3 linked regions of the Glaciimonas sp. CA11.2 genome follow. The main gene of each other region encodes a partner of the protein of the gene in region 3 in a complex. Links are inferred from orthologs where the notes say so. Each region holds a gene or a part of one and is shown on either strand. Other genes may lie near its edges.

Evidence for each region.
Region 1: the proteins of tsaD (region 3) and tsaE are in contact, whole or in part, in a crystal structure (PDB 6N9A), measured with the Thermotoga maritima proteins. The link is inferred for Glaciimonas sp. CA11.2 from one-to-one orthologs. Residues at the interface, in WP_004082750.1 of Thermotoga maritima: Cys10, Asp11, Arg49, His50, Leu82, Gly84, Gly135, Gly136, Glu154, Thr155, Leu156, Asp157, Asp158, Ser159, Glu162, Asp165, Lys166, Arg169, Leu170, Tyr175, Lys213, Thr214, Leu217, Tyr218, Gln221, Arg222, Asn324; in WP_004082108.1 of Thermotoga maritima: Leu37, Gly38, Lys46, Lys57, Val59, Lys60, Ser61, Thr63, Phe64, Thr65, Leu66, Met67, Val69, Pro71, Tyr82, Arg83, Leu84, Asp86, Asp88, Phe89, Asp93, Ile128, Asp130, Glu131, Arg134.
Region 2: the proteins of tsaD (region 3) and tsaB are in contact, whole or in part, in a solved structure (PDB 4WQ4), measured with the Escherichia coli proteins. The link is inferred for Glaciimonas sp. CA11.2 from one-to-one orthologs.

What each region holds. Positions count from the first base shown.
Region 1 is NZ_JAVIWL010000001.1:492,716-500,607, reverse strand. The notes cover bases 93-2,967. They hold tsaE (tRNA (adenosine(37)-N6)-threonylcarbamoyltransferase complex ATPase subunit type 1 TsaE), read right to left. Parts: upstream 1,836-2,967; coding sequence 1,350-1,835; downstream 93-1,349. Other genes in these bases: queG (tRNA epoxyqueuosine(34) reductase QueG), read left to right, coding at 2,006-2,967; RGU75_RS02095 (N-acetylmuramoyl-L-alanine amidase), read right to left, coding at 93-1,386. Also shown: more of RGU75_RS02095, read right to left, coding at 34-92; more of queG, read left to right, coding at 2,968-3,088; RGU75_RS02080 (AEC family transporter), read right to left, coding at 3,110-4,006; RGU75_RS02075 (peptidase domain-containing ABC transporter), read left to right, coding at 4,736-7,051; RGU75_RS02070 (HlyD family type I secretion periplasmic adaptor subunit), read left to right, coding at 7,051-7,892. UniProt on the Escherichia coli protein: Required for the formation of a threonylcarbamoyl group on adenosine at position 37 (t(6)A37) in tRNAs that read codons beginning with adenine.
Region 2 is NZ_JAVIWL010000001.1:3,843,882-3,851,894, forward strand. The notes cover bases 2,105-5,100. They hold tsaB (tRNA (adenosine(37)-N6)-threonylcarbamoyltransferase complex dimerization subunit type 1 TsaB), read left to right. Parts: upstream 2,105-3,242; coding sequence 3,243-3,959; downstream 3,960-5,100. Other genes in these bases: RGU75_RS16680 (LysR family transcriptional regulator), read left to right, coding at 2,105-2,476; RGU75_RS16685 (thioredoxin domain-containing protein), read right to left, coding at 2,646-3,089; rimI (ribosomal protein S18-alanine N-acetyltransferase), read left to right, coding at 4,043-4,471; RGU75_RS16700 (uracil-DNA glycosylase), read left to right, coding at 4,468-5,100. Also shown: RGU75_RS16675 (xanthine dehydrogenase family protein molybdopterin-binding subunit), read left to right, coding at 1-1,385; more of RGU75_RS16680, read left to right, coding at 1,562-2,104; more of RGU75_RS16700, read left to right, coding at 5,101-5,436; RGU75_RS16705 (DUF1853 family protein), read left to right, coding at 5,417-6,472; lysophospholipid transporter LplT, read right to left, coding at 6,609-7,871. UniProt on the Escherichia coli protein: Required for the formation of a threonylcarbamoyl group on adenosine at position 37 (t(6)A37) in tRNAs that read codons beginning with adenine.
Region 3 is NZ_JAVIWL010000001.1:2,720,792-2,728,695, forward strand. What follows is about bases 1-2,887. They hold tsaD (tRNA (adenosine(37)-N6)-threonylcarbamoyltransferase complex transferase subunit TsaD), read left to right. Parts: upstream 1-874; coding sequence 875-1,900; downstream 1,901-2,887. Other genes in these bases: RGU75_RS11800 (sigma-70 family RNA polymerase sigma factor), read left to right, coding at 1-342; RGU75_RS11805 (zf-HC2 domain-containing protein), read left to right, coding at 545-736; RGU75_RS11815 (DEAD/DEAH box helicase), read left to right, coding at 2,173-2,887. In the rest of the region: more of RGU75_RS11815, read left to right, coding at 2,888-3,717; tRNA glutamyl-Q(34) synthetase GluQRS, read right to left, coding at 3,856-4,755; RGU75_RS11825 (LysR family transcriptional regulator), read right to left, coding at 4,800-5,720; RGU75_RS11830 (sulfurtransferase), read right to left, coding at 5,960-6,859; dnaE (DNA polymerase III subunit alpha), read left to right, coding at 6,996-7,904.

The sequences.
Region 1 (7,892 bases), 2.2 Mb from region 3 along the record:
ACATTGCCACCAAAAGCGGTGAGCAGATACTAGTTATGTCATCTGGTTCTTGGACAGTGGCGGATTGTGCGAGAAATACTTCTTAATGCCGGTCAGTATGGCGTCGGCCATTTTGTCCTGATAGGCGTTGTCGGTCAGTTTGGCTTCTTCTTCCGGGTTTGAGATGAAGGCGGTTTCAATCAGAATACTTGGGATATCAGGCGCTTTAAGCACTGCGAAACCGGCTTGTTCGACCGACCCTTTGTGAAGCCTATTAATACCGCCGATTTCACCAAGGACCGCGCTGGCAAGTTTCATACTGTCATTGATTTGCGCAGTGGTAGACAAATCGAGCAAAACGCCCGCAAGTTGCTTGTCATGACTTTTGATATTCACCCCGCCAATCAAATCTGAGGCGTTTTCTCGGTTGGCCATCCAGCGGGCGGCGGTCGAAGTGGCACCTTTTTCAGACAATGCAAAAACGGACGAGCCACGCGCAGTGGGTGTCACGAAAGCATCGGCATGGATCGAGACAAATAAGTCAGCCTGAACTTTACGTGCCTTCTGCACCCGCATACCTAGTGGCACAAAGAAATCAGCGTCACGCGTTAGCATTACGCGCATATTAGGCTGCTGTTCAATCTTGGCTTTAAGGCGCTTGGCGATGGCGAGCACGATATCTTTTTCATGATTGCCGCGACTACCGGTTGCGCCAGGATCTTCACCGCCATGACCGGGGTCAAGTGCAATGGTGATCATCCGCGTCATGGTGGGCGACTTCTCAAGTTTTCTCTGCGCTTTGGGATCAACCCTTGCCACCGGCGGTTCTGGCGGTGGCACCACCGGTACTGGCTTGGTGACTGCTACTGGCGGGACGATCTCTCCCGGCTCCGCTGTCGGCCATTCGCCTTTTTGGATCATCATGGCAATTGGATCGGGCGGCACTAGTGGATACAAATCGAACACCAAACGGTATTTGTAATTCCCGATTGGGTCCAGCGTAAAGACCTGCGGTACGACCTGATCTTTCAGGTCAAACACCAGACGGACCACATTTGGTCGATTCTGACCAACCCGAACCTGCTTAATATAAGGATCGTTCGATTGAATTTTGGCGACCAGTTCTTTCAGTGCCGGATTCAGTTCAATCCCTTCGATATCGACCACCATTCGGGCAGGATTTTGCACCAGAAAATGGGTAGCTTTTAGTTCGACATCATTTTCCAGCGTAACGCGGGTATAGTCGTCAGCAGGCCAGACCCGTACCGCAAGAATTTGTGCGGCCCGTGCAGATTGCGAGGTCAGTGGCGCGACAACCGAAATAAGCAGCGTTCCACCTGCTTTGAGAATGGTACGGCGGCTTTTGGACTTCAGAGGTTTGGTGCAAATTTCAGTCGAGCGAGACATTGATTACCTTTATCGGTTACGCCGCACAATTTTACATCACGCCCGTCTCCTGAGACGCTGAGAATGACGTTTATGTCTGGTGTTGGTAGAATATTTTCTGCTTTTTCGGGCCATTCAACGATGCAAATATTGGAATCATTGAAATGCTCGCGGAAACCGGCTTCTAGAAATTCTTCCGGACTTCCCATGCGATACAGGTCAAAATGCATCACTTCGACCGTTTGTTGATTTATATTGACGGTATAAGGTTCCACCAAAGTATAAGTTGGGCTTTTGACGTGGCCGGTATAACCGGCAGCATGCAATAAGGCGCGGGTCAGTGCTGTTTTGCCAGCCCCAAGGTCCCCATGCAAATAAATCGTCAGACCCGGTGCCAGCGCCCGTGATAATGCAGCACCAAGGGCAAACGTACCTGCTTCGTCATGTAGATGAAAGGTAAAGTCTTGCATCTCGTAAAATAGTCCTCTGTCATTGATGAGTTGATGTCCTGATGTCTCTACCGCATTTTACTGAAACCGCCTTGAATCGCGCTGATCTTAACGATCACGGCATCGATCACAGCGTCGACAACAGCACCGATATCAATAACGATATCAAACGCGATCATAACCCCACCGCAATGGTTGCGCTTGCCGCCACCATCAAGGCGTGGGGGCGCGAATTGGGTTTTGCTGACGTGCGGATTACGGATGTCGATCTGTCGCAACAAGAAGCTGGCTTCGAGACTTGGCTTGCGCTCGGATATCACGGTGACATGGATTATATGGCAGCACACGGTTTAAAGCGTGCGCGACCCGCAGAATTGGTGCCGGGCACCATTCGATCGATTAGCGTGCGCATGGATTATTTGCCGCAAGATAGCGATGCCGCATGGCGTCAGCGTGAGAAAAATCGGCTTCAGCCCGGTGCATCCACGTCGGCTACGGTATCGCTATATGCACGTGGTCGTGACTATCACAAGGTGTTACGTTCGCGCTTGCAGCAATTGGCAGATCGCATTACCGCCGAAATTGGTCCCTTTGGTTATCGTGTATTTACCGACTCCGCACCGGTGATGGAGGTCGCGCTAGCGCAAAAGGCGGGTTTAGGTTGGCGCGGAAAGCATACCTTACTGTTGAACCGTGAAGCCGGTTCGTTATTTTTTCTAGGCGAGATGCTGACGGATATGCCACTCCCAACGGATGCACCGATCACGTCCCATTGTGGTCAATGTAGCGCCTGTATCGACGTGTGTCCGACCAAGGCCATTATCGCGCCCTATACTTTGGATGCACGCCGTTGTATTTCCTATTTGACAATAGAATTAAAAGGCAGCATTCCGCTGGAATTTCGAGCCTTGATCGGCAACCGCGTGTACGGCTGTGATGATTGTCAGTTATTTTGTCCGTGGAATAAGTTTGCTCAACCGTCCACGTTGAATGATTTTGATGTACGTAACGGTCTCGATAACGCCACGTTAGTAGAGCTGTTTAGCTGGACCGAAGCCCAATTTAATGAGCGCTTACAAGGCAGCCCGATTCGCAGGATAGGGCACGAGCGATGGTTGCGTAATATTGCGATCGGATTGGGTAATACAGCCGCAACGGCCATAACAACGCATAATGCATCAGAAATCATCGCTGCCTTACAAACCCGTGCCGACGATCCATCTGCCTTGATTCGCGAGCATGTTGAATGGGCATTGCAGCAGTACGGACTGTAATCTGATGCAGATGCAGCGTAATTAACGATAGTGCAGCAATCCCAGCCATAACGGCAAAGTCAGCGCCGACAATACCGTTCCTGCAGAAACCAAAAACGCCACCAAAGGTCCGTTGCCACCAAGCCGTGCTGCCAAAATATAAGCGCTTGATGCCGTCGGCAATGCACAGAACAACACGACTATTTGCAATTGCAAGGCCCCCAATCCCACCCAGCGACCAAGTATCAACGCTGCCGCCGGTAGCGCCAGTAATTTTACTGTAAGAAAAAATCCCGTCATCAACTTGGCCTGACGCACGCCAGTAAGACGCAAACCTGCACCGACCAGCAATAAGCCAATTGCCAACGCGGCATTGCCGAGTCGCGACAAGACCGCACCGGCGACATCCGGTATTGGCATACCCGATAAGCTATATAACAAGCCACATGCCGTGGCGACCAACAAAGGGTTTCTTGCCAGTTCCTTCAACAACCCGCCGTTTTTATGCACCAGCGAGTGCACCGCCGCCAGGTTACACAGCGGCACGCCAAAGCCGATCAACAATGCCATCAATCCCGTACCTTCTTCCCCCGCCATACGTGACGCCAGCGCCAACGCCATATAGGAATTGAAGCGATAGCCGGTTTGCATACCCGACTCATAATCCATCGGCGTTGCTTTCAAAAACGGCTTGCCGATCCAGGTCAGGATGATCGCCACACCAAGCGCCGTTAATCCCACCATGAGCATTTTTCCGGTGGTATCGAAATGCAATACGGTACGCGCGGTGGAATAAAACAGCAAAGCAGGAAAAAGCAGGTAATACACCAACTTCTCGGCACCGGTCCAGAAGGCATCGCCCCAATCGGTCGTCCGCCGCAAAATAACGCCAAGCAGGATCAGGGTGAAATCGGGGAGCAACAGGTTAATGATATACATGGAAAAAATGGTTATTTCGATGTTAAGTGCGGTGAAATGAAATTTTGAGTCAGCCCACTTGGCCACAAAAAATTATGAATATGAATAGTATGAAATTGCGTACAACGACAAAAAATTGGTAGAAAAAAAGCAAAAAAAAGGCAGCAAACGATATCAAAAGCCAGCACCATCAAACCTGCATGCCAACCATATCAATGGTACGAATTGTACCTTCTTGGCTTGGCTCAAATAGCCAATAAAAATCTGCCCGAATTTTTGGATATTTCTTATCTCAGTTTAAGAATTGTCTCATATCAATTCGCAAGCGCGCTTTGTAGAATTGCACAGGATTAATGAAAATAAAATAATAATCTGGACAAGGACAGCCGCGCGACGGATGTGCGGGCTTACGTGCAGTGTAACTGCGCGCTATCACGCAATGCTTTGAGCAGTTATGGGCCGCTATTCGCGTCTTTTTTTTCGTTCATTAATGGCTCTCTGTCTAAATTAACAACCAAAGCATTAATGCGATTCTTGAAACCTTCAGTTCTACCGATCCGGTTCAATAACCCGCACGGAAACACGCTGAGCGATCACGTGGAATGCTGATTTTGCCACCAGCGTAGGTTGAGTCTGATGCCATTTGAATGACGGCAAGCGTTTATCAACGCCTCGACTGCTAAAAGTAATAAAAGCACAACTTCCAACAACATAATGCCTTAAATAGGCATAAAGAGAAAAGCCGTCATTATGCGTAATAAGAAGGTCGATACAAATGCATTTTTTTGGGCTTTACAGGGAATCTGCGTACTTCATCGCAAGCCCTTTTCCATGGAATTAGCGATCCAACAATTAGCCGCGCCACACACCGTTCATTCCATGGTTGCGGCTATTGCTTTATACGGCTTCGATGCGGAACTAACGCGCTGCGTTACCGCAGATGTGGACAAAGAATGTCTACCTACCGTCGTTTGGTTGACACCCAAATCCCCTTTTCTACAAGTCGAAGCCGCCCCAACAGAGGGCAACAATTCGAACGAACTTGCGTTGCTATCGGCAATGACCCAAGTGTCAATTGCGATGACAGATATCGCAGGCAGGCCAAACACACCAAACAGCGTAGACAGCGCAACTTCAGTTCTACCGCCAGAAGCGCCGGATGCGATACCAGCCATCATCCTGGAAGTCGATACCGACAGTTTTTTGGTACTGGAAAAAGGTGAGGTATCACCAACCATGATGTCGCCCGCAGATTTTTCACTTCGGTATCACGGCTTTCTCACCCGCATTAATGTGCAAGCTGATCCCGGTACGGATATTGATAGCGAGACCGAAGCGCGGCAAACGCGCACATTCGGCTTCAGCTGGTTTGTGCCTGAATTACTCAAACACAAAAAATTGTGGCAAGAAGTATTGCTGGCCTCGCTGGTGATCCAGTTAATTGCACTGGCAACGCCGCTGTTCACGCAAACCATCATCGATAAAGTAGTAGTTCACCGAACAGAAAGCACGCTGATCGTGATTGCGATTGGCATGGCAATTTTTATGCTGTTCTCGGCTGTCTTATCGTGGTTGCGCCAATATCTGGTATTACATACCGGTAACCGCGTCGATGCGGTATTGGGTTCATCAGTGTTCGAACGCCTTTTTAAACTGCCGCCGCAGTATTTTCAGCATCGTCCGACCGGCATCATTGCCGCGCGTCTGCACGGAATTGAAACCATCCGCGAGTTCATCTCTGGCGCAGCCGTAACGCTGATACTGGATCTGCCATTTCTATTTATTTTTGTCGCCATTATGTTTCACTACAGCGTTACCTTGACGCTGATTGTGTTGGCCGTCTTATTGTTAATCGTCGGGCTAAGTATTGTTGTAGCGCCGTTGTTTCAAACACGGCTGCAACAACAGTTTCAACTCGGGGCGCGCAATCAAGCCTTTCTGACGGAATATGTATCCGGCCTCGAAACGGTCAAATCATTACAACTAGAGCCGCAACTCAACAGCAAGTACAGCGGTTATCTCGCCAGTTATCTGCAAGCTGGTTTCTCCACCAAGCAACTGGCCAATACTTACAACACCACCGCCAACTTTTTGGAGCAATTACTTAGCCTGTTGATCCTCGGTATCGGTGCCTACACCGTCATGCACTCAAAGGAATTCACTATTGGGATGCTGGTTGCCTTCCAGATGTTTGCGGGCAAATTGTCACAACCAATGTTGCGTCTGGTCGGCCTGTGGCAACAATTTCAGCAAGCAAGTCTATCGGTAGCGCGGCTAGGCGATTTGATGAACGTGCCGATTGAACCTTATTCAGTCATCCCCGCACGCGACACCGCACGGCATGGTGAAATCGAAATAGGCGAAATCGCTTTTCGTTATGCCGATCACCTTCCGCTCGTCTATGAAAACGTCTCCCTGACCATCCGTCCAGGACAAACCATCGGCATTATGGGGCCATCAGGCTGCGGCAAAAGCACGCTCGCAAAATTATTGCAAGGCTTCTACCAACCCAGTGCTGGTCGCATCCTGATTGACGGCGTCGATATCCGGTATCTCGCGGCCAACGAACTGCGTAGCTACTTCGGCGTCGTGCCGCAGGAAACCACGCTCTTCTCCGGCACTATCTTTGAGAACCTACAAATGGCCAGCCCCAACGCTAATTTTGAGGCCATCACCACCGCCTGCAAAATGGCAGAAATTCACCACGTCATCGAAGCCTTACCGCAAGGCTATCAAACCGAAATTGGCGAACGTGGCGCCGGCCTCTCCGGCGGTCAAAAGCAACGTATTGCCATCGCCCGCGCCTTATTAAAGCAGCCAACCATCCTCATCTTCGACGAAGCCACCAGCGCCCTCGATGCGCCTACCGCAGAGCAATTTGCTCGGACCATCAACTCTCTCAAGGGCAAGGTGACGATGCTATTTATCACACATGGCTTACCGCAGGGACTGAAGGTCGACGCCGTATTTAGCCTAACCGCAAACGGCGCGCAATTGGTTAACCCTGACGCAGAAAGCAATGTGCTTGGTAATTCCATATTGCAAGCAACAGAAGGAGGCAATTAATGCCATCCACGCCACCGGACAATGCAAATCTGAATGCAAGCATCAATACAGCATCAGAAAATAATTCGACATCATCAAAAAATAATTCCACATCATCAGACAAGTGGGGCAAACCAGATCAGTCGGAGCTCGCGCAAAACATGGCCCCGATCATGGCGCTGCCTTCATCCAATCGTTGGCAAGATCCTCTGCATTTGATCGAAGCCGAAGCGCCAAGCCACATCAAGCGATTGGTTCTATGGACAGTATCGATTCTTATTTTAATATTGATCATTTGGACTGCGTTCGGCAAACTCGACATTATTGCCACCGCCGAAGGCAAGCTAGTCCCGCAAACCTTAGTCAAGATCGTGCAACCGGCAGAACCTGGCGTCGTCAAAAAAATACTCGTCAATGAAGGCCATAGCGTCAAGGCCGGTCAACTATTAGCCCAACTCGATACCACACTGGCCAACGCCGATCGTAACGGCGTCAGCAAGGATATTGATATCCAGCGCATGCAGATTCGTCGGATCAATGCCGAACTGGCAGATCAAACGATGGCATCCAAAGCAGGAGACGATCCGCAGCTATACGCGCAGGTACAGCGTCAATTTTTGGCGCACAGGCAAGCATTTCTAAGCAGTCTGGATCAAGAGAAATCACTGGTCATCAAAGCCACGCACGAGTACCGCAGTGCGGTGCAGATTTCCGCTAAATTAAAACAAACATTACCGCTGTATCAACGCAGTGCAGAAGCCTACGCCAAGCTAGAAAAAGAAGGTTTTGTCAGCGGTCTGGCTGCCGACGAGAAGCAGCGCGACGCCATTGAAAAAGCCAGAGATCTAGACGCGCAACAGTC
Region 2 (8,013 bases), 1.1 Mb from region 3 along the record:
CCGCAGCCGGTGTTGCCGTTATCGCAAAAACTTTTTGGCAAGCAAAACAGGGTGCGGAAAAATTGCGGCTTACCTGGGACGACGCTGAGAATCGGGTACTGTCCACTGCCGCCATTTTTCGGGAATTAAGAGAAAAATTAGCCACAGAATCAGGACATATCTATCACCGTACCGGTGGCCTGATTTCTGACACAAATAGAGAAGCGGCGTTGCATACGGTGGAGGCGATGTACTCTGCACCCTTCCTTGCGCACGCAACAATGGAGCCAGTCAACTGCACGGCGCAGGTCAAAGATGGCACAGTCAATTTGTGGGTGTCGACTCAAGTGCCGAGCATGGCGGTCGCTAGTGCCGCTAAGCTCGCAGGTGTCAAGATCGAGGATGTGACCATCACCGAACTGTATTTGGGAGGTGGTTTTGGGCGGCGTCTGGAAATTGACATGATTGTGCAGGCGGTCGCGATTGCGAAGCAGGCCGATGGTAAACCTGTGCAAATGATCTGGACGCGCGAAGATGACATGACGCATGATGTTTATCGGCCTGCCGCAGTCGCCCATTTTTCGGCGGCGCTCGATACTACAGGCCAGATACTTTGGTATAAAAATAAATCTGCCAGCGGCTCTGTCACGCAGCAGTTTGTACGTCGCAATTTGGGATTTCCTTTGATCGGGCCGGATAGGGCGGCGGCAGAAGGAGAGTTCGATATGCAATATGAAATTCCGCATCAGGAGATCGCGCATGTCATTGTTCCCAGCGCCGTCCCGTTAGGAAATTGGCGTTCGGTCGGGCACTCACATAACGCTTTTTTTAAAGAGAGTTTTATTGATGAGTTGGCGTATGCAGCGGCTGTTCATCCCGCACAGTTTCGACTAAATCTATTAAAAACTCATCCGCGTCATCGTGCTGTTCTGGAAGTGGCTTTGGTACGGGCGGGTCAACCGGTCGCTGGTCGTGCTCACGGTATCGCGTTACATCAGTCATTTGGGAGTATCGTGGCGCAGGTGGCTGAAATTTCGATTGAGAATGATCAGATACCAAATATTAAAGTGCATAAAGTAGTGTGCGTAATCGATTGTGGTCTCGCGGTGAATACCAATATTATCGTCCAGCAGATGGAGTCGGCTGTCGTCTTTGGTTTGAGTGCGGCGCTACTCGGCGAGGTGACAATAAAGAATGGCGAAGTGGTACAGCAAAATTTCAATGATTACGCGGTCTTGCGAATACATCAGGTGCCAGTGATTGAAACGGTGATTATGCCTAGCCTTGAAGCGCCGCAAGGTGTTGGTGAGCCGGGAGTGCCACCCATCGCGCCTGCCGTAGCGAATGCAGTATTTGCGTTAACCGGTAAGCGTCTGCGTGATTTGCCGTTGCGGCTAAGCGTTTAATGAATGATTTGGTTTTTTGCTTAAAAGTCAGCTCATGGAGCCCCATTTGGTATTGGTAACATTTTTGACGTACCTGATGATAAAAAAATGCACGCACAGGTAGATAGTTAGATTGAGTAAACACCAGATTTAGATGACTTAAAATGTAGTAAATCTCATAAAGGATGCATAAAAATATGGATCGCCTACAGTCAATGCGGGTATTTTCAAAAGTGGTGGAGCAGGGTAGTTTTGTTGGCGCGGCCAAAGTTATGGAGCTGTCCAATGCGGTCGTTACCCGTCACGTTGCTGATTTGGAAAACCATCTCGGCACGCGTTTATTGAATCGATCAACACGTCGAATGTCATTGACCGAAACCGGGCAAGCTTATTTGGAGCGCGTACGCAGCATACTTGCCGAGATAGACGAAGCTGATGCGGTTGCTTCAGCAGTATCCAAAAGGCCTGCAGGAACCTTAAATATCTATTCTCAAATTAGCTTTGGGCAATTGCAATTAACCCGCTTATTACCCAAATATTCTATGCAATACCCAGATGTCGCGCTTGACGTCACAATGTCGGATCGTACGGTCGATTTGGTCGAAGAAGGTTTCGATGTTGGTATTTTTACGGTATTTCAGAAGTTCGACGTCAGCATGGTAGCCCGCCAATTGGGGATTGCCGAAGTATTGTTATGTGCTTCGCCCGATTATCTGCGCAAACACGGTAGTCCTCAACTACCCGAAGATCTTCAGCACCATGCGTGCCTCAATTTCTCTTTAGAGCATCTCCGCCATCATTGGAGTTTCCACTCGCCAGATGGGGTCTCGACTGTACCGATTACGAGCAAGGTGATGTCGAATAATGCTGACTTGTTGCGTCATTGCGCTCTTGCCGGAATGGGAATTGCGATGCGCAGTTCGTATTCGCTCGGCGATGATCTGCGAACAGGGAGTCTGGTACGGGTCCTGGCGGATCATCCCATCAGCAAGGTTTCGGTGCAATTGGTGTATCCGAGTAGACGGTTATTGTCAGCAAAAGTCCGCAGTTTTGTTGACTTTATGATGGCTGAATTTCCGTATCCAGATCGCGATCCCTGGTTGGCGGGGTAATATTGTTTTAGGACGCGCTCAAAATTAGCGGCAGGATTTATTAGGCTTAATGGTTCGATGCTAAACGGGACTCAAAAATTTCCTGTTTCGAGGGCCATAACCGCATATTTTGATATTTACACCATCTGAAACCTAAGTTAAGGCGCTGACGCGATAGTCCGCAACGAGCTTAGGAGAGGTTTTTTTTTGCAACAGCGTTTTGAAGCCGTAATACCAAATTGCCATTGCTTTGCCAATGACGTCGTTCGGCGGTGCTGTGAGCTTCAGCGGCCAGATCGGCTGGTGATTTTTTATGTTGCGCCAAGAATATACGTTCAGCTAACCGCAGGTCGAGTTCGACGGGACCAAGAAATGTGACGACTTGACCACGCTGAATCAGCAATGTCGGAAAATCATCCACGTCAAGATCATCCATAAGATCGGCTTGATCCTCAATATCAATCCAAACAAATCGCGTATCAGGGTGGCGGTGCGCCAATGCCGTAAAGTTTATTTGATATTCACGACAACTCCCACACCATGCAGCGCAAAGGCAAGCGACCACCCAGCCGTCATCAGCCAGAATCTGAGCAAGTTGGGGGCGATTTTCGTTATCAATAATCAGGACAGGCATTACTCTATTTTACCGTGACTAGACTTTTCTTGGGGTGTTCAAAACGGCTTCTGAGGCGTAAGAGTGGTGTACAGGCAAAATTTATTCAATGTCGCGATGAGAACCATCGATTGAAACTGCGCTGGATCGGTCTGGCGCGGTAAAATAGTGGCTATGCCGATTATTCTAGCCATCGAAACTTCAACCGAACTTGCCTCCGCTGCGCTACTGCGCGATGGTCAGGTATTTAGCCGTGAATCCGCCGGCGTTCAAACCCATTCCCACACCATTTTACCCATGGTACAAAGCCTGCTGGCTGAAGCCGGTATCAGCCTGGCGCAATGTGATGCGCTGGCATTCGGTATCGGCCCCGGTTCGTTTACCGGGGTTCGGACTGCTTGCGGTATTGTTCAGGGGCTGGCGTTTGGCGCTGCCCTGCCGGTATTGCCGATAGTCACTTTGGCCGCCATGGCGCAAGCTTGTCAGGAGGCAGTTGGTGCCAATGAAGTGCTGAGTATTCTGGATGCCCGCATGGGCGAGGTTTACTGGGCACAGTATCGCTATACCAATGATGCATGGGAGATTGTTGTTGAGCCAACGCTTTCCGCACCCGCACACGTATTACCGTTAGATACGTTGGTGCTAAATACGCCATCGGCACTACTGGCGTGTGGCAATGGATTGTCGGCTTACGCCGAACTGTTTGCTGCGGCCCCATTTGCCGCAAATGCACAGCCTGGACTCATGCCACATGCGCGGCAAATCGCACGGCTTGGTTTAAAGGCATTTGAACAAGGTCTAGGTCTGCCAGCGGTTGAGGCACAGCCGCTTTATCTTCGCAATAAAGTGGCTTTTACTACAGCAGAACGCGCTGCCAAGGTGGCAGTATGAGTGCGAGCCTGGGACCAATAAGTAACGATAAAAGTAACGATAAAAGTAACGATACTTTACTATCGCCATTTTCTTTCATGCCCATGTCAATTGATGACTTGGAGGAAGTGGTCGAAATCGAAAATCGGGTGTATTCGCATCCATGGACGCATGGTAATTTTGTTGATTCCATCGCGCATGGTTATCAATGCTGGACACTACGCGATGCCAATCAAGAATTGCTTGGCTATTTTTTTATGATGTACGTTGTGGATGAAGCACATTTATTAAACATCAGTGTCCACGCCAATTATCAGGGGCGTGGTATTGGTATGCAGTTACTTGATAAGGTCGCGCTGCTGGCACGAGAACACGCTATGGCGTCAGTGCTTCTGGAAGTGCGACCATCCAATCCCCGCGCTATCGTCATTTATCAGCGCTTTGGTTTCATCGAGATTGGCCGGCGGCCATCGTATTATCCCGCTGCTGGTAATCAACGTGAAGACGCCATCGTCATGAGGTTGCCGTTATGAATACCTCGACGCGGCGTGCTATTTTTCTTGACGAGTGCGGTGTCGGTCCTTTGTGGGTGCGACGTCACGCTGAGATTGTGCAACTGGTAACCCAGCCAGAGGTCTTGATAGCCGAGATTGCGAATGCTCCTGTTGGTACAATAGTTGCTCTGGCGCCTGCGATCCTAAAGGCGGAATTTGTTGATAATGTTGCTATAATATTAACTCCAGCGCTTGCGCTGCCAGCAGCGCAAGCGCCTGGTGCCCAAGCTGAAGCAGACGATTTAATGTCAGCCTGGGAAGAGACATCGTTGCCGATATCTACAGCGCCGACTACATTCGATCCATTGCAGCAAATTCCGCAGAATATTGCGACCGACTCCGACACGGTTCTAGCCGATATCGCTGGAATGGATTGGCGGCAACTTAAGGCTGCAGTGAGTGAATGCACCCGCTGCGGTTTGTGCCACGGTCGTGCGCATACGGTATTTGGTGTCGGTGACGAACGCGCCAAATGGCTATTCATTGGAGAGGGACCGGGTCAGTCCGAAGATCAAGTTGGCGAGCCATTTGTCGGCCCGGCTGGCAAATTGCTCGACAATATGCTTTTAGCGATAGGTGTCAAGCGCGGCGAGAATGCCTACATCGCTAATATCGTCAAATGTCGCCCTACCAATGATGAAGGTCATGACCGATCACCGTCAGCCGAAGAAATCGCCGCATGTCTGCCGCATCTCCAGCGGCAGATTGCGCTTATCGAGCCCACTGTTTTGGTCGCTTTAGGTAAAACAGCGGCGCTGGCACTGTTGGCATTAGATCCGTCAACGCTGGTCGCCTCATTGCGTGGGACGATACATCGTTATGCTGGATTGCCGTTGGTGGTGACTTATCATCCCGCCTATTTATTGCGTAAGCCAGCAGATAAAGCAAAAGTGTGGAGCGATTTGTGCCTCGCGACGACCTGTCATGCACCCGTTCTCGAATAGCCATAGCGCGTCTACAACCTTTCCGCAGGCCTCCTCGGATTATCGGGATGCCTTTCAGGGCCAGTTTCATCAGCGCTGGAACCACCTCAATGATCACCACGTCAGAGCGCTCGCCTGGTTGCTTGATTCTCCCGATTTACTGAATACTCAGGCACCGCAATGGCAGGGCAAGATTGCCCACATTGGAGGCGCGGATGATGGCAATCTTAAAGTAAATCAACGCTGGGCGACATGGCTTGAGGCGCTGGATAGCAAGCCCGAAAAGCTTCAGGTTTTACATGCTTTTATGGATACTCTTTCATCCACGCGGCTGGGACTGTATGCAGAAAAGTTAATGGCATTTTATTTTCAGCAACAAGAAATATTGGTCGCCCATGGGTTGCAGGTCAGAACCGAAAAAGGATCTACCGTCGGTGAATTTGACTTTCTTTTACGGCAGCCATCCGGCTTAGTCCATTGGGAATTTGCTACCAAATTTTATCTGCTGGAAACGGTAGACGGTAATTTAGTGGCCGATGATTTTATTGGCCCTAATCTCACAGATTCGTTAGGCCAAAAAATCCAGAAAATTCTTAGTCGCCAATTGATGTTGTCGCAGAATCCAGTGGCTAAAGCGTATTTAACCGAACCAGTAGTTTCTGCTCTGGCCCTAATCAACGGTTGGCTGTTTTATCAACATGATGGATTCATTGTTCCCACTGGGCTAGGTGTTTCGGCTGGACATTGCCGTGGTTATTGGTGCGCGTGGTCGCAGCTTGTGATTGATGACAACTTTCGTTATCTGATTCTGCCGAAACAACGCTGGTTGGCACCTGCAAAGGCGTCTCTTACAGATACGTTAACTGCTGCTGAGCTAAGTAATGCCCTGTTGTTGCATTTTAATCAGGACAGCGGACCGGTATTACTGGCAACTTTACGGGTCTGCGATAACGAGGGATTAGAGAGCAGAAGGGGATTTATCGTGCCAGACGATTGGGCGACGCGAGCTGCAACGACGCGAAGACTGGCGACGGTGAAGGTTGCACTTAAGTCCTGACTCCGTTGGCATCAAGCTGTTATGAACGATTTGTAAAACCGGAGTAGATGGGTAAACGTCCCACTTCTACAATTCAATCCCTTCACGTACAACTCAATCTATTCAAAGAATCATATTCAGAGAATCAATCAGCGCCTCAATGTTTGTGCTCACCGATCAAAGCCAGCGAATCATGCTCTCGTTGATTGGCAGAATGTTTGCGCATCACCAAAAACATGGTGCCGGATACAAAGACACCAAACATGATGATGACCAGATTGACGTTCAAATCTAGTTTTACCATTACTGCATACAGTACCAACATGGTTAATACTGACAAGTTCTCATTGTAATTTTGTACTGCGATCGAGTGGCCGGCGCTCATCAGGACGTGACCACGATGCTGGAGCAAGGCGTTCATTGGCACTACAAAGTAGCCAGAAAGCGCACCAATCAGCACTAATAACGGATAGGCCACCCAAATTGAGTGAACAAGTGTCATTGACATGACAACCAAGCCCATGACGATGCCCATCGGCATCACGGACAGCGACTTCTTTAGTGGGACAAAGCGGGCGGCCGCCACGGCCCCGATAGCAACGCCTACTGCAACGACGCCTTGTAAAATTGCCGCTTTATCAAGGGGCATATGAAGTGACTTCTCCGCCCATTTCAGCACGATGAATTGCAGCGTGGCACCCGCGCCCCAAAACAACGTGGTGACAGCGAGAGAAATTTGTCCCAGTTTATCTTTCCAGAGCGTGGCATTGCAGCGGGCAAAGTCAGCGACCAGTTTGATTGGATTGCGCTCCTGATGCGGATAACGCACGCCTGTATCCGGAATTTTCAGATTAAAGATGGTGGCTACAATGTAAAGGCCAGCGATCACGCTAAGTGCCGCCTGAGTTGGCGTATTCGGACTCCAGTTAAGGATCGGCACATGCAGCGTCAAAAGTACCGCCGAGACATGCGGATTGACCAGCGCGCCACCCATTACTGTGCCAAGAATGATGGATGAGACCGTTAAACCTTCAATCCAGCCATTTGCGGCTACCAGTTTTTCTGCCGGTAACAATTCGGTCAGAATACCGTATTTAGCAGGGGAATATGCTGCGGCACCGAAGCCCACCATTGCATAGGAAAGTAATGGATGGATGCTGAAAAACATCATCACGCAACCGAAAATTTTGATTAAATTGGTCACGAACATCACGCGCCCTTTGGGCAGTGAATCGGCGAACGCGCCGACAAAAGGCGCTAAAACGACGTAAGACAAGACAAAAAACAATTTGAGTAACGGCGTCATCCAGGTCGGTGACGACATTTCAATCAATAATGCTATCGCCGCTATAAGCAGGGCGTTGTCAGCCAGCGAAGAAAAAAACTGCGCCGCCATGATGGTGTAAAAACCGCGATTCATTCGCATCTTAAAAATGTTGTTCTTAGTGTCCCCGGCATGCTTTATACCATGAAAATATCGCTCGCCCAAGTTTAAGGCAAGCTTGTATTCCAATTTGCTTGTAAAGAACGTTGGTCCAACGTTGGGCCAACATTAATGCACC
Region 3 (7,904 bases):
CAACTTACTGATGATCCTTATGATGATCGCAGTGATGCAGATATGGTGGATGCATTGTTCAACAGCCGAGATCACGCAACTGAAGCAATGCCCGATTGGGGAAATCCAGATCAGACACTGGAGCGCAAGGAATTTTTTGATATTTTGCAGTTGTGTATAGACAAGTTGCCAGCCAAAACAGGGCGTATTTTTATGATGCGCGAATGGTTGGAGTTGGACACCGACGCGATCTGCAAGGAACTGGATATTACTACTGCCAACGCGTGGGTGCTGTTGTACCGGGCACGTACGCGCTTGCGCGAATGTCTGCAAATTAATTGGTTTGGTATTCATCCCGCGTAGCGATCGGATAATAGTGTAGTGCCATAAAGTATGGTGTTGTAGTGTGACGTGTTATTTGTTGTTATTAGTACATGTATTTAATCGACAGATATTGCAATTAGATGTAATTTTCGCGGCGTTTCCACGACTACAATTTATGCGTTCTTGTCTTCATGTGTACTTGATGCGTTTTTTTACTGACCTTTATTCCAATAAATAAAATATGCCCCGTCAACGTCTATTTCCTACTTGCCGTGAAACGCAAAGCCTTTTGTCAGAAGCGCAGGATCGAACGCTTTCACCCATCCATCGCGTTCGCGTCAGGGTGCATTTGTGGACTTGTACTGCGTGTACCCGTTTCTCCCGCCATATTCATTTCTTGCGTGATGCAATGCAACGCTTGGGGAAAGATTAAGGACGCACAGCGTTTAAAAAGGTGTTTTGATGCTGCTGCAACACAAAATTTCTCCATAGTTAAGCCCATATGCAGAGAGTTATCTAGCCAGCGTGCGCATTCCATTACAATGCGAGATTGTAAAAATTACCTATTACCATGATTGTTCTCGGCGTTGAATCATCCTGTGATGAAACCGGTATTGCGTTATACGACACACAGCGCGGTTTGCTTTCTCACGCACTTTATTCACAAGTGGCGATGCACGAACAATACGGTGGCGTTGTACCAGAATTGGCGTCCCGGGATCATATCCGCCGCGCAATCCCGTTATTACAACAAGTATTGACTGAGGGAAACACGCATCTTGACGATATAGATGCCATCGCTTATACACAAGGGCCCGGATTAGCTGGTGCTTTGTTGGTCGGTGCGTCAGTTGCCTGCGGTCTCGGTCTGGCTTTAGATAAGCCAATGCTGGGCGTGCATCATCTGGAAGGGCATCTTTTGTCCCCGTTGCTGGCGAGTAATCCACCGAAATTTCCGTTTGTGGCGTTATTGGTGTCGGGTGGACATACGCAATTGATGCGTGTGGATGGCGTAGGGCAATACACTTTGCTTGGTGAAACGTTAGATGACGCTGCGGGCGAAGCTTTTGATAAATCGGCCAAATTGCTGGGTCTTGGTTATCCCGGTGGACCAGCAATATCGCGTCTGGCAGAGTTTGGAGACCCAACAGCGTATCAATTGCCGAGACCAATGTTGCATTCAAAAAATCTGAATTTCAGTTTTTCTGGCTTGAAAACAGCGGTACTGACCTTGGTGAAGAAGCAAACGATCAATATTTGCGAGCAGGATAAAGCTAACATCGCGCGCGCTTTTGTGGATGCTTTGGTGGAAGTTCTGGTGGTCAAATGCATTGCTGCCTTAAAACAGACAGGGCTTAACCGCTTGGTAATCGCCGGGGGCGTCGGCGCTAACCTGCAATTGCGCGACGCGTTAAATGCGGCTGCGGTGAAGCGGCGTTTCAAGGTGTTTTATCCTGAACTTGAGTTCTGTACCGATAATGGCGCAATGATTGCTTTTGCCGGTGCAATGCGTTTGCAAATCAGTCCGGATGCTGCGCAGCGCGATTATGCATTTAATGTGCGACCGCGCTGGCCGTTAGATCAGATAGGGATATGAACAGAAATGAAGAAAATTGGCGGCTAGGCGTATAATGCTGGACTAAATGCTGGACTGTAATGCAAAAGTGTGCTGATCGTACGACAGTTACACACCCCTATCGATTCAACTTGAAACTAGTCGGACGTTGCTGTTAGCGCCTTTGACATGATGTAAAAGTTGACACGAAATCACGAATTCTTTGAAAGCAATAGTGCCTTTAGGCGAATGAAAATTCGTTAATGCCACGTCTATATACATGAATGATATAGCGTGAAAGGCCGCCAATTACTATGCCTGACACTCAGTCTGAAAAGCAACAAGAAATTATCATAGCGTCCGATGCGGAAGCATTAGAGGCATCCATTAAATTTACAGATTTTGGGTTGTCTCCAGACATCTTGCGGGCGCTGAGCGATCAAGGATATGTCAACCCGACGCCTATTCAGGCCCAAGCCATTCCGATCGTTTTACAAGGTCGGGATGTGATGGGCGCGGCCCAAACCGGCACCGGTAAAACGGCAGGATTTGCGCTCCCGATTATTCAGTTGTTGCTGGCGCACGCCAACACCAGCGCCTCACCAGCACGGCATCCGGTCCGCGCCTTGATTTTGACGCCAACCCGTGAACTGGCGGATCAGGTTGCCGAAAATGTTAAAGCCTATTGCCGTCATACGGCATTGCGTGCAACGGTGGTGTTTGGTGGTATTGATATGGCCCCACAAACTGCGGCACTGCGTTCAGGTATCGAAATTGTGATTGCAACGCCGGGTCGTTTGCTGGATCACGTTCAACAAAAAACCATCAGCTTGTCGCAAACGCAAATTTTGGTGATGGACGAGGCTGACCGCATGCTTGATATGGGCTTTCTGCCCGACTTGCAACGGATTATTAATCTGCTCCCGAAAGAGCGTCAGAGTCTGATGTTCTCAGCTACGTTTTCTGCTGAAATCAAAAAACTCGCAGGTAGCTTCCTCAAAAATCCGGTCACCATTGAAGTCGCACGCAGTAATGCGACGGCTGACAATGTCACACAAACGATGTATCGGATTGATGATCAGGCAAAGCTGGACGCGGTGTCTTTTATTATCCGCGAACGCAATCTTAAGCAGGTCATCGTGTTTTCGAATACGAAAATCGGCGCATCACGTCTGGCCAAGCATCTGGAAAGCGAAGGCGTTAATGCTTCTGCGATCCATGGTGATAAAAGCCAGAACGAGCGGATGGCAGCGCTGGAAGCTTTCAAGCAAGGTGCGATTGAAGTGTTGGTCGCGACCGATGTTGCCGCTCGCGGTCTCGACATCGCTGAGCTACCATGCGTGATTAACTTCGATTTGCCTTATAACGCGGAAGATTACGTCCATCGTATCGGCCGTACCGGTCGTGCTGGCGCGTCGGGCGATGCCATTTCGCTGTGTACTGATAAAGATGAGCGGTTGTTGGTAGATATTGAAAAAATGATCAAGCACAAGTTTGTTCGTGCTGAGTTGGTGGGCTTTGTGGCGAAGGCACGCGTGGTTGAGCGTGAGCGCTCGCCGCGTCGTGATGACGGTGATTCGCGTGGCAATGCTCGCTCAGATTCACGTTCAGATTCACGTTCGGACGCTCGCTCGGACAGCAGAACCGACTCACGTTCAGGATCCTCGGATCGTAGCAGCCAGCATACGCGTAGCGCCTATACATCGTTGCCGCGCAAAGAGAAAATTGATCCGTGGTTCTTGAAACCGTACGAACCTACGCTTTCGTCAGTTGAGAGCGCGCAAAATAGTCAGTCAGGTCTTCCGGTCAAGCCTAAAGGAAAGCTTGCTGCGCTATTAGGCGGAATGCCTAAGCGCTAAGCCAGGTTATCCACAAGGTGAAATAAGTGTGCCAGTAAAATGCCCAGGCAAATTACTGGCTTTTATGTGCCACCGCCTAAAAAAATGCCATCGCAGTATGAGAGACATAGAACGTTTTGCTTCGAATCTGCTACCGTTTTAGTTGATGTTACGGCGCTCTACGCGCTGACTAGCCCAGGCTGCAATGGCAACGGCCCAGAATGTTTCAACTGAGGCAACGTGGCCAATTTCCAATCCTAGAAACCATGCGGCCTTGACCAGCGTTTGAAGTGGTTGGCTCAAATCCAGCGGTTGTGCGTCGTATTGTTTGGATAATTTTTCACCGTTGGCGTTGGTGATAACCGGCACATGCAAATAGCTTGGTGTTGTCAATCCCAGTTGCCGTTGCAAATAAATTTGTCGGGCGGTGGAATCAAGAAGATCCGCACCACGCACAACATGTGTCACACCCTGATCTGCATCGTCGACGACCACGGCAAGTTGGTAGGTCCAAAATCCATCTGCACGTTTCAGCACAAAATCGCCGACCTCTATTGCAAGATGCTGTTGCATTAACCCTTGCCATCTGTCCTCAAACCTGATCAGTTCAGCCGGGTGACCGGCATCGGGTACCAGCAATCGATAGGATCGGGTCGGCTTGCCAACTGGCAGTCCTTCCCTGCAAGTGCCAGGATAAACTGCGGCACCATCGGACGCGACACCAATTTGTGAGTCGACGATTTCACGGCGCGTACAGCCGCATGGATAGGCTAGTCGTCCTAGTTTGTCAAATGCCGCCTGGTACAAATTTGTGCGACAGCTTTGAAATACTACCGGCCCATCCCAAGCCATCTGTAGTGTCGATAACGCTTTTAAAATCGCATCGGCTGCGCCGGACGCAGTGCGTGCTTCATCAACGTTTTCCATCCGCACCAGCCATTGACCCTGATGCGCTTTGGCATCGAGATAACTCGCCATAGCGGCAACCAGCGAACCATCATGCAATAGCCCGGTCGGGGAGGGAGCGAAACGTCCAATGTATGGGCTTGCGTTGAGCATTGTTAAGTAATTAGAAAAAAATAAGGATCTGTATTTGGCATTGACTAAGGCCACTCAATAAAATTCTGCACGGTTCCAGGATCGCTCAATTGATTAATAAACCATTTAAGAGATTTTCCTAAGACCGGCGTTCGCCATGCGATTTGCGATTTGACGCCCGGTTTTGCCTCCAGTGTTTCTTTTTCAATCAAAGCGCCCGATAAAAAATAAGGAGCAGCCAGACGACGCGGCAAATGGCCGCATCCCAATCCGTTCAGTTGTGCTTGCAATTTTGTCGACATCGTCGGTACGGTTAAGATATCTTGGCCGATTAACAGTCCGGAGGTAATGCTGGGTAAAACGCGTCCCGTGTCGCCGACTGCAACCGCCCTGTACTGTTGGATCGTATTAGCGGTCAAGGGTTCCGGTGCACACGCCAAAGGATGGTGCGGCGCAACCGCGAAGGCCCAGTCGGTGAGGCCTAATTGGCGTGTCTGGAAATCTCCGCTCATACGCACGTAGTCGGGTCCGTCATGTGGCGCGGCAATGGCCAGATCGGCGCGATCATTGATCAGGGCTTCCCACACACCGGAAAGGGCCTCATGAAAAATGCGCAAGCGCGTTCCTGCATTTTCACGATCAAAAGCGGCGATCATTGGCATGAGTGTCTCGAACGGCACAATACTATCCAATACGATCCGCAGTTCAACCTCCCAGCCAGTCGCGGTACGTTTTACGCGCCGCTCCAGTTCTTGCGCTGCCTGGAGTAAGTGACGTCCTTCGGTCAATAGTTCGAGACCGGCAACTGTGAGTTTGGCGCGATGACCGGTTCGGTCAAACAATAAAACATCCAGATCTTCTTCTAACTTGCGGATACTATAAGTGAGCGCTGACGGCACCCGATTGAGTGCTATGGCGGCGGCGCCAAAGCTTCCTTTGCGGTCAATGGTATCGATGATCTGCAATGCTTCGAGCGTCAAATTCATGGTTCGCTTAGCGCCGTGATAGTAAAGTTTATCGATTTACCGCATTATGGAATAAATGAATGATATAGCTAAAATTTGAGGTGCCCATCAAAGGATGGTTAAATTAACTCTTATTTATTGCTGCCGTCGATCTCCACCCCGTTCTGCGTGATGTGTGATCTGTATACAGATTAGAAAAAAGCCCATCCGAATCAATGATGAGCTTTTATGTCTGTCAACGTGCGTAGTGGCTATGTCGTTTATGGAGTCGACGTGATTTTTGGCACTGTTGTGTCTTGTGCCGACATTTTTTTCATTCGATTGGTGGCGCAATGCGGGCAAGAGACGCCGATGATGTATTCCGGCGATAGTTGTTCGCGGGGGGTCACGACAGTGCGGCAGATGAAGCATTGCGAAGCCGCTGTTTCTTGAAGCTGAGGATTGAGCGCTGTTCGGTAGTCGAACACAAAGCAATCACCGTTATAGTGCGCGCCGCCGCATTCCTCGAAATACTTAAGAATGCCGCCATCTAGTTGATAGACGCTGTCAAAGCCAATCTCCTGCATATGAATAGCGGCTTTTTCGCAGCGGATACCACCGGTGCAAAAGGTAACAACAGTTTTGTCGATCAATGCTTCTTTGTGGGCAGAAATGACTTCCGGAAATTCACTAAACTTGTCAATGCGATAATCGACCGTGTTTTCGAAAGTGCCGACATCCACCTCGAAACCGTTACGCGTATCGACCATGACCACAGGACGACCATTGTCATCGTGGCCTTGGTCCAGCCAGCGCTTGAGTGTTTTCGGCGCAACAGAGGGCGCACGCCCTAACTCCGGTTTAATCAAAGGGTGTTTCATCGTAATGATTTCCGCCTTTAACTTCACCAGCATGCGTGTAAATGGCTGATTTTCTGAATAACTTTCTTTTACTTCGACATCAGCGAAGCGCGGGTCTGACCGTAGCCAGACTAAAAACTGATCAATTTGTTCGCGGAAGCCCGCCAAAAACATATTGATGCCCTCAGGACTCAGCAGAATGGTCCCTCTTAGCTGAAGTTGAGTACAGGTTGCCAGAAATTCCGCGCGCTTCTCTGCGGTATCATCGAAAGTGATAAATTTGTACGCTGCAATGTTGACGTAAGTAGGTGTGGACGACATAAGCTTGATTCTCTGAGGTTCTTTGAAGTTTCTGTAAGTCATTGATTTAACAGTATTATAAACGCGGCGCGACTTTTCAACGTGATTTGCTGTGCGAAAGCCGCTTCAGAGCGGGTGGCGGGGTAAAATACGGGCTATGACGACACCGCAATTTACCCATCTCCGCCTGCATTCCGAATATTCAATCGTCGATGGCTTAGTCCGCATCGATGACGTAATTAAAGCCGCTGCAGACGATCAGCAAGCCGCATTAGGAATCTCCGATCTCGCCAACCTGTTTGGCATGGTCAAGTTTTATAAGGCTGCGCGCAGCAAAGGCGTTAAGCCGATCATTGGCTGCGACGTCTGGATCACCAACAACGAGGCACGCGATAAACCATCACGTTTACTGTTGCTGGTGAAGAGTCGTGTCGGTTATTTACAGTTATGTGAATTGCTGTCCAAGGCATGGATAGAAAATCTACACCGCGGCCGCGCCGAAATTCGCTCCGAGTGGCTGGAAGACCTTCAGCACCAATCGGGTGGCAACGGCCTGATCGCACTTTCCGGAGCGCATTTTGGTGATGTCGGTATCGCCATTGATAACGGTAATCTGGCAGCGGCTAAACGTTGTGTCCAGCACTGGATGGGTATTTTTCCCGATAGTTTTTATATCGAAGTGCAGCGTGCTGATCAGCCGAATATGGAGGCGAACGTGCGCCACGCGGTTGCGCTGGCATCCGAACTGCAACTGCCGGTGGTAGCAACGCATCCGATTCAATTTCTTGATAAAGAAGAATTCATTGCGCACGAGGCACGCACTTGTATTTCTGAGGGCGAAATGCTGGCAAATGCGCGGCGCGTGCGACGTTTCAATGATCAGCAATGCTTTAAAACCCAGGCCGAAATGGCGGCGTTATTTGCTGACATGCCGGCCGCATTGCAAAACTCAGTAGAGATCGCCAAGCGTTGTAACTTGTCGCTGCAACTGGGCAAGCCGCAACTCCCGGATTTTCCGACGCCCGAAGGTATGTCGATTGGTGACTTCCTTGATGAGCAGTCAAAA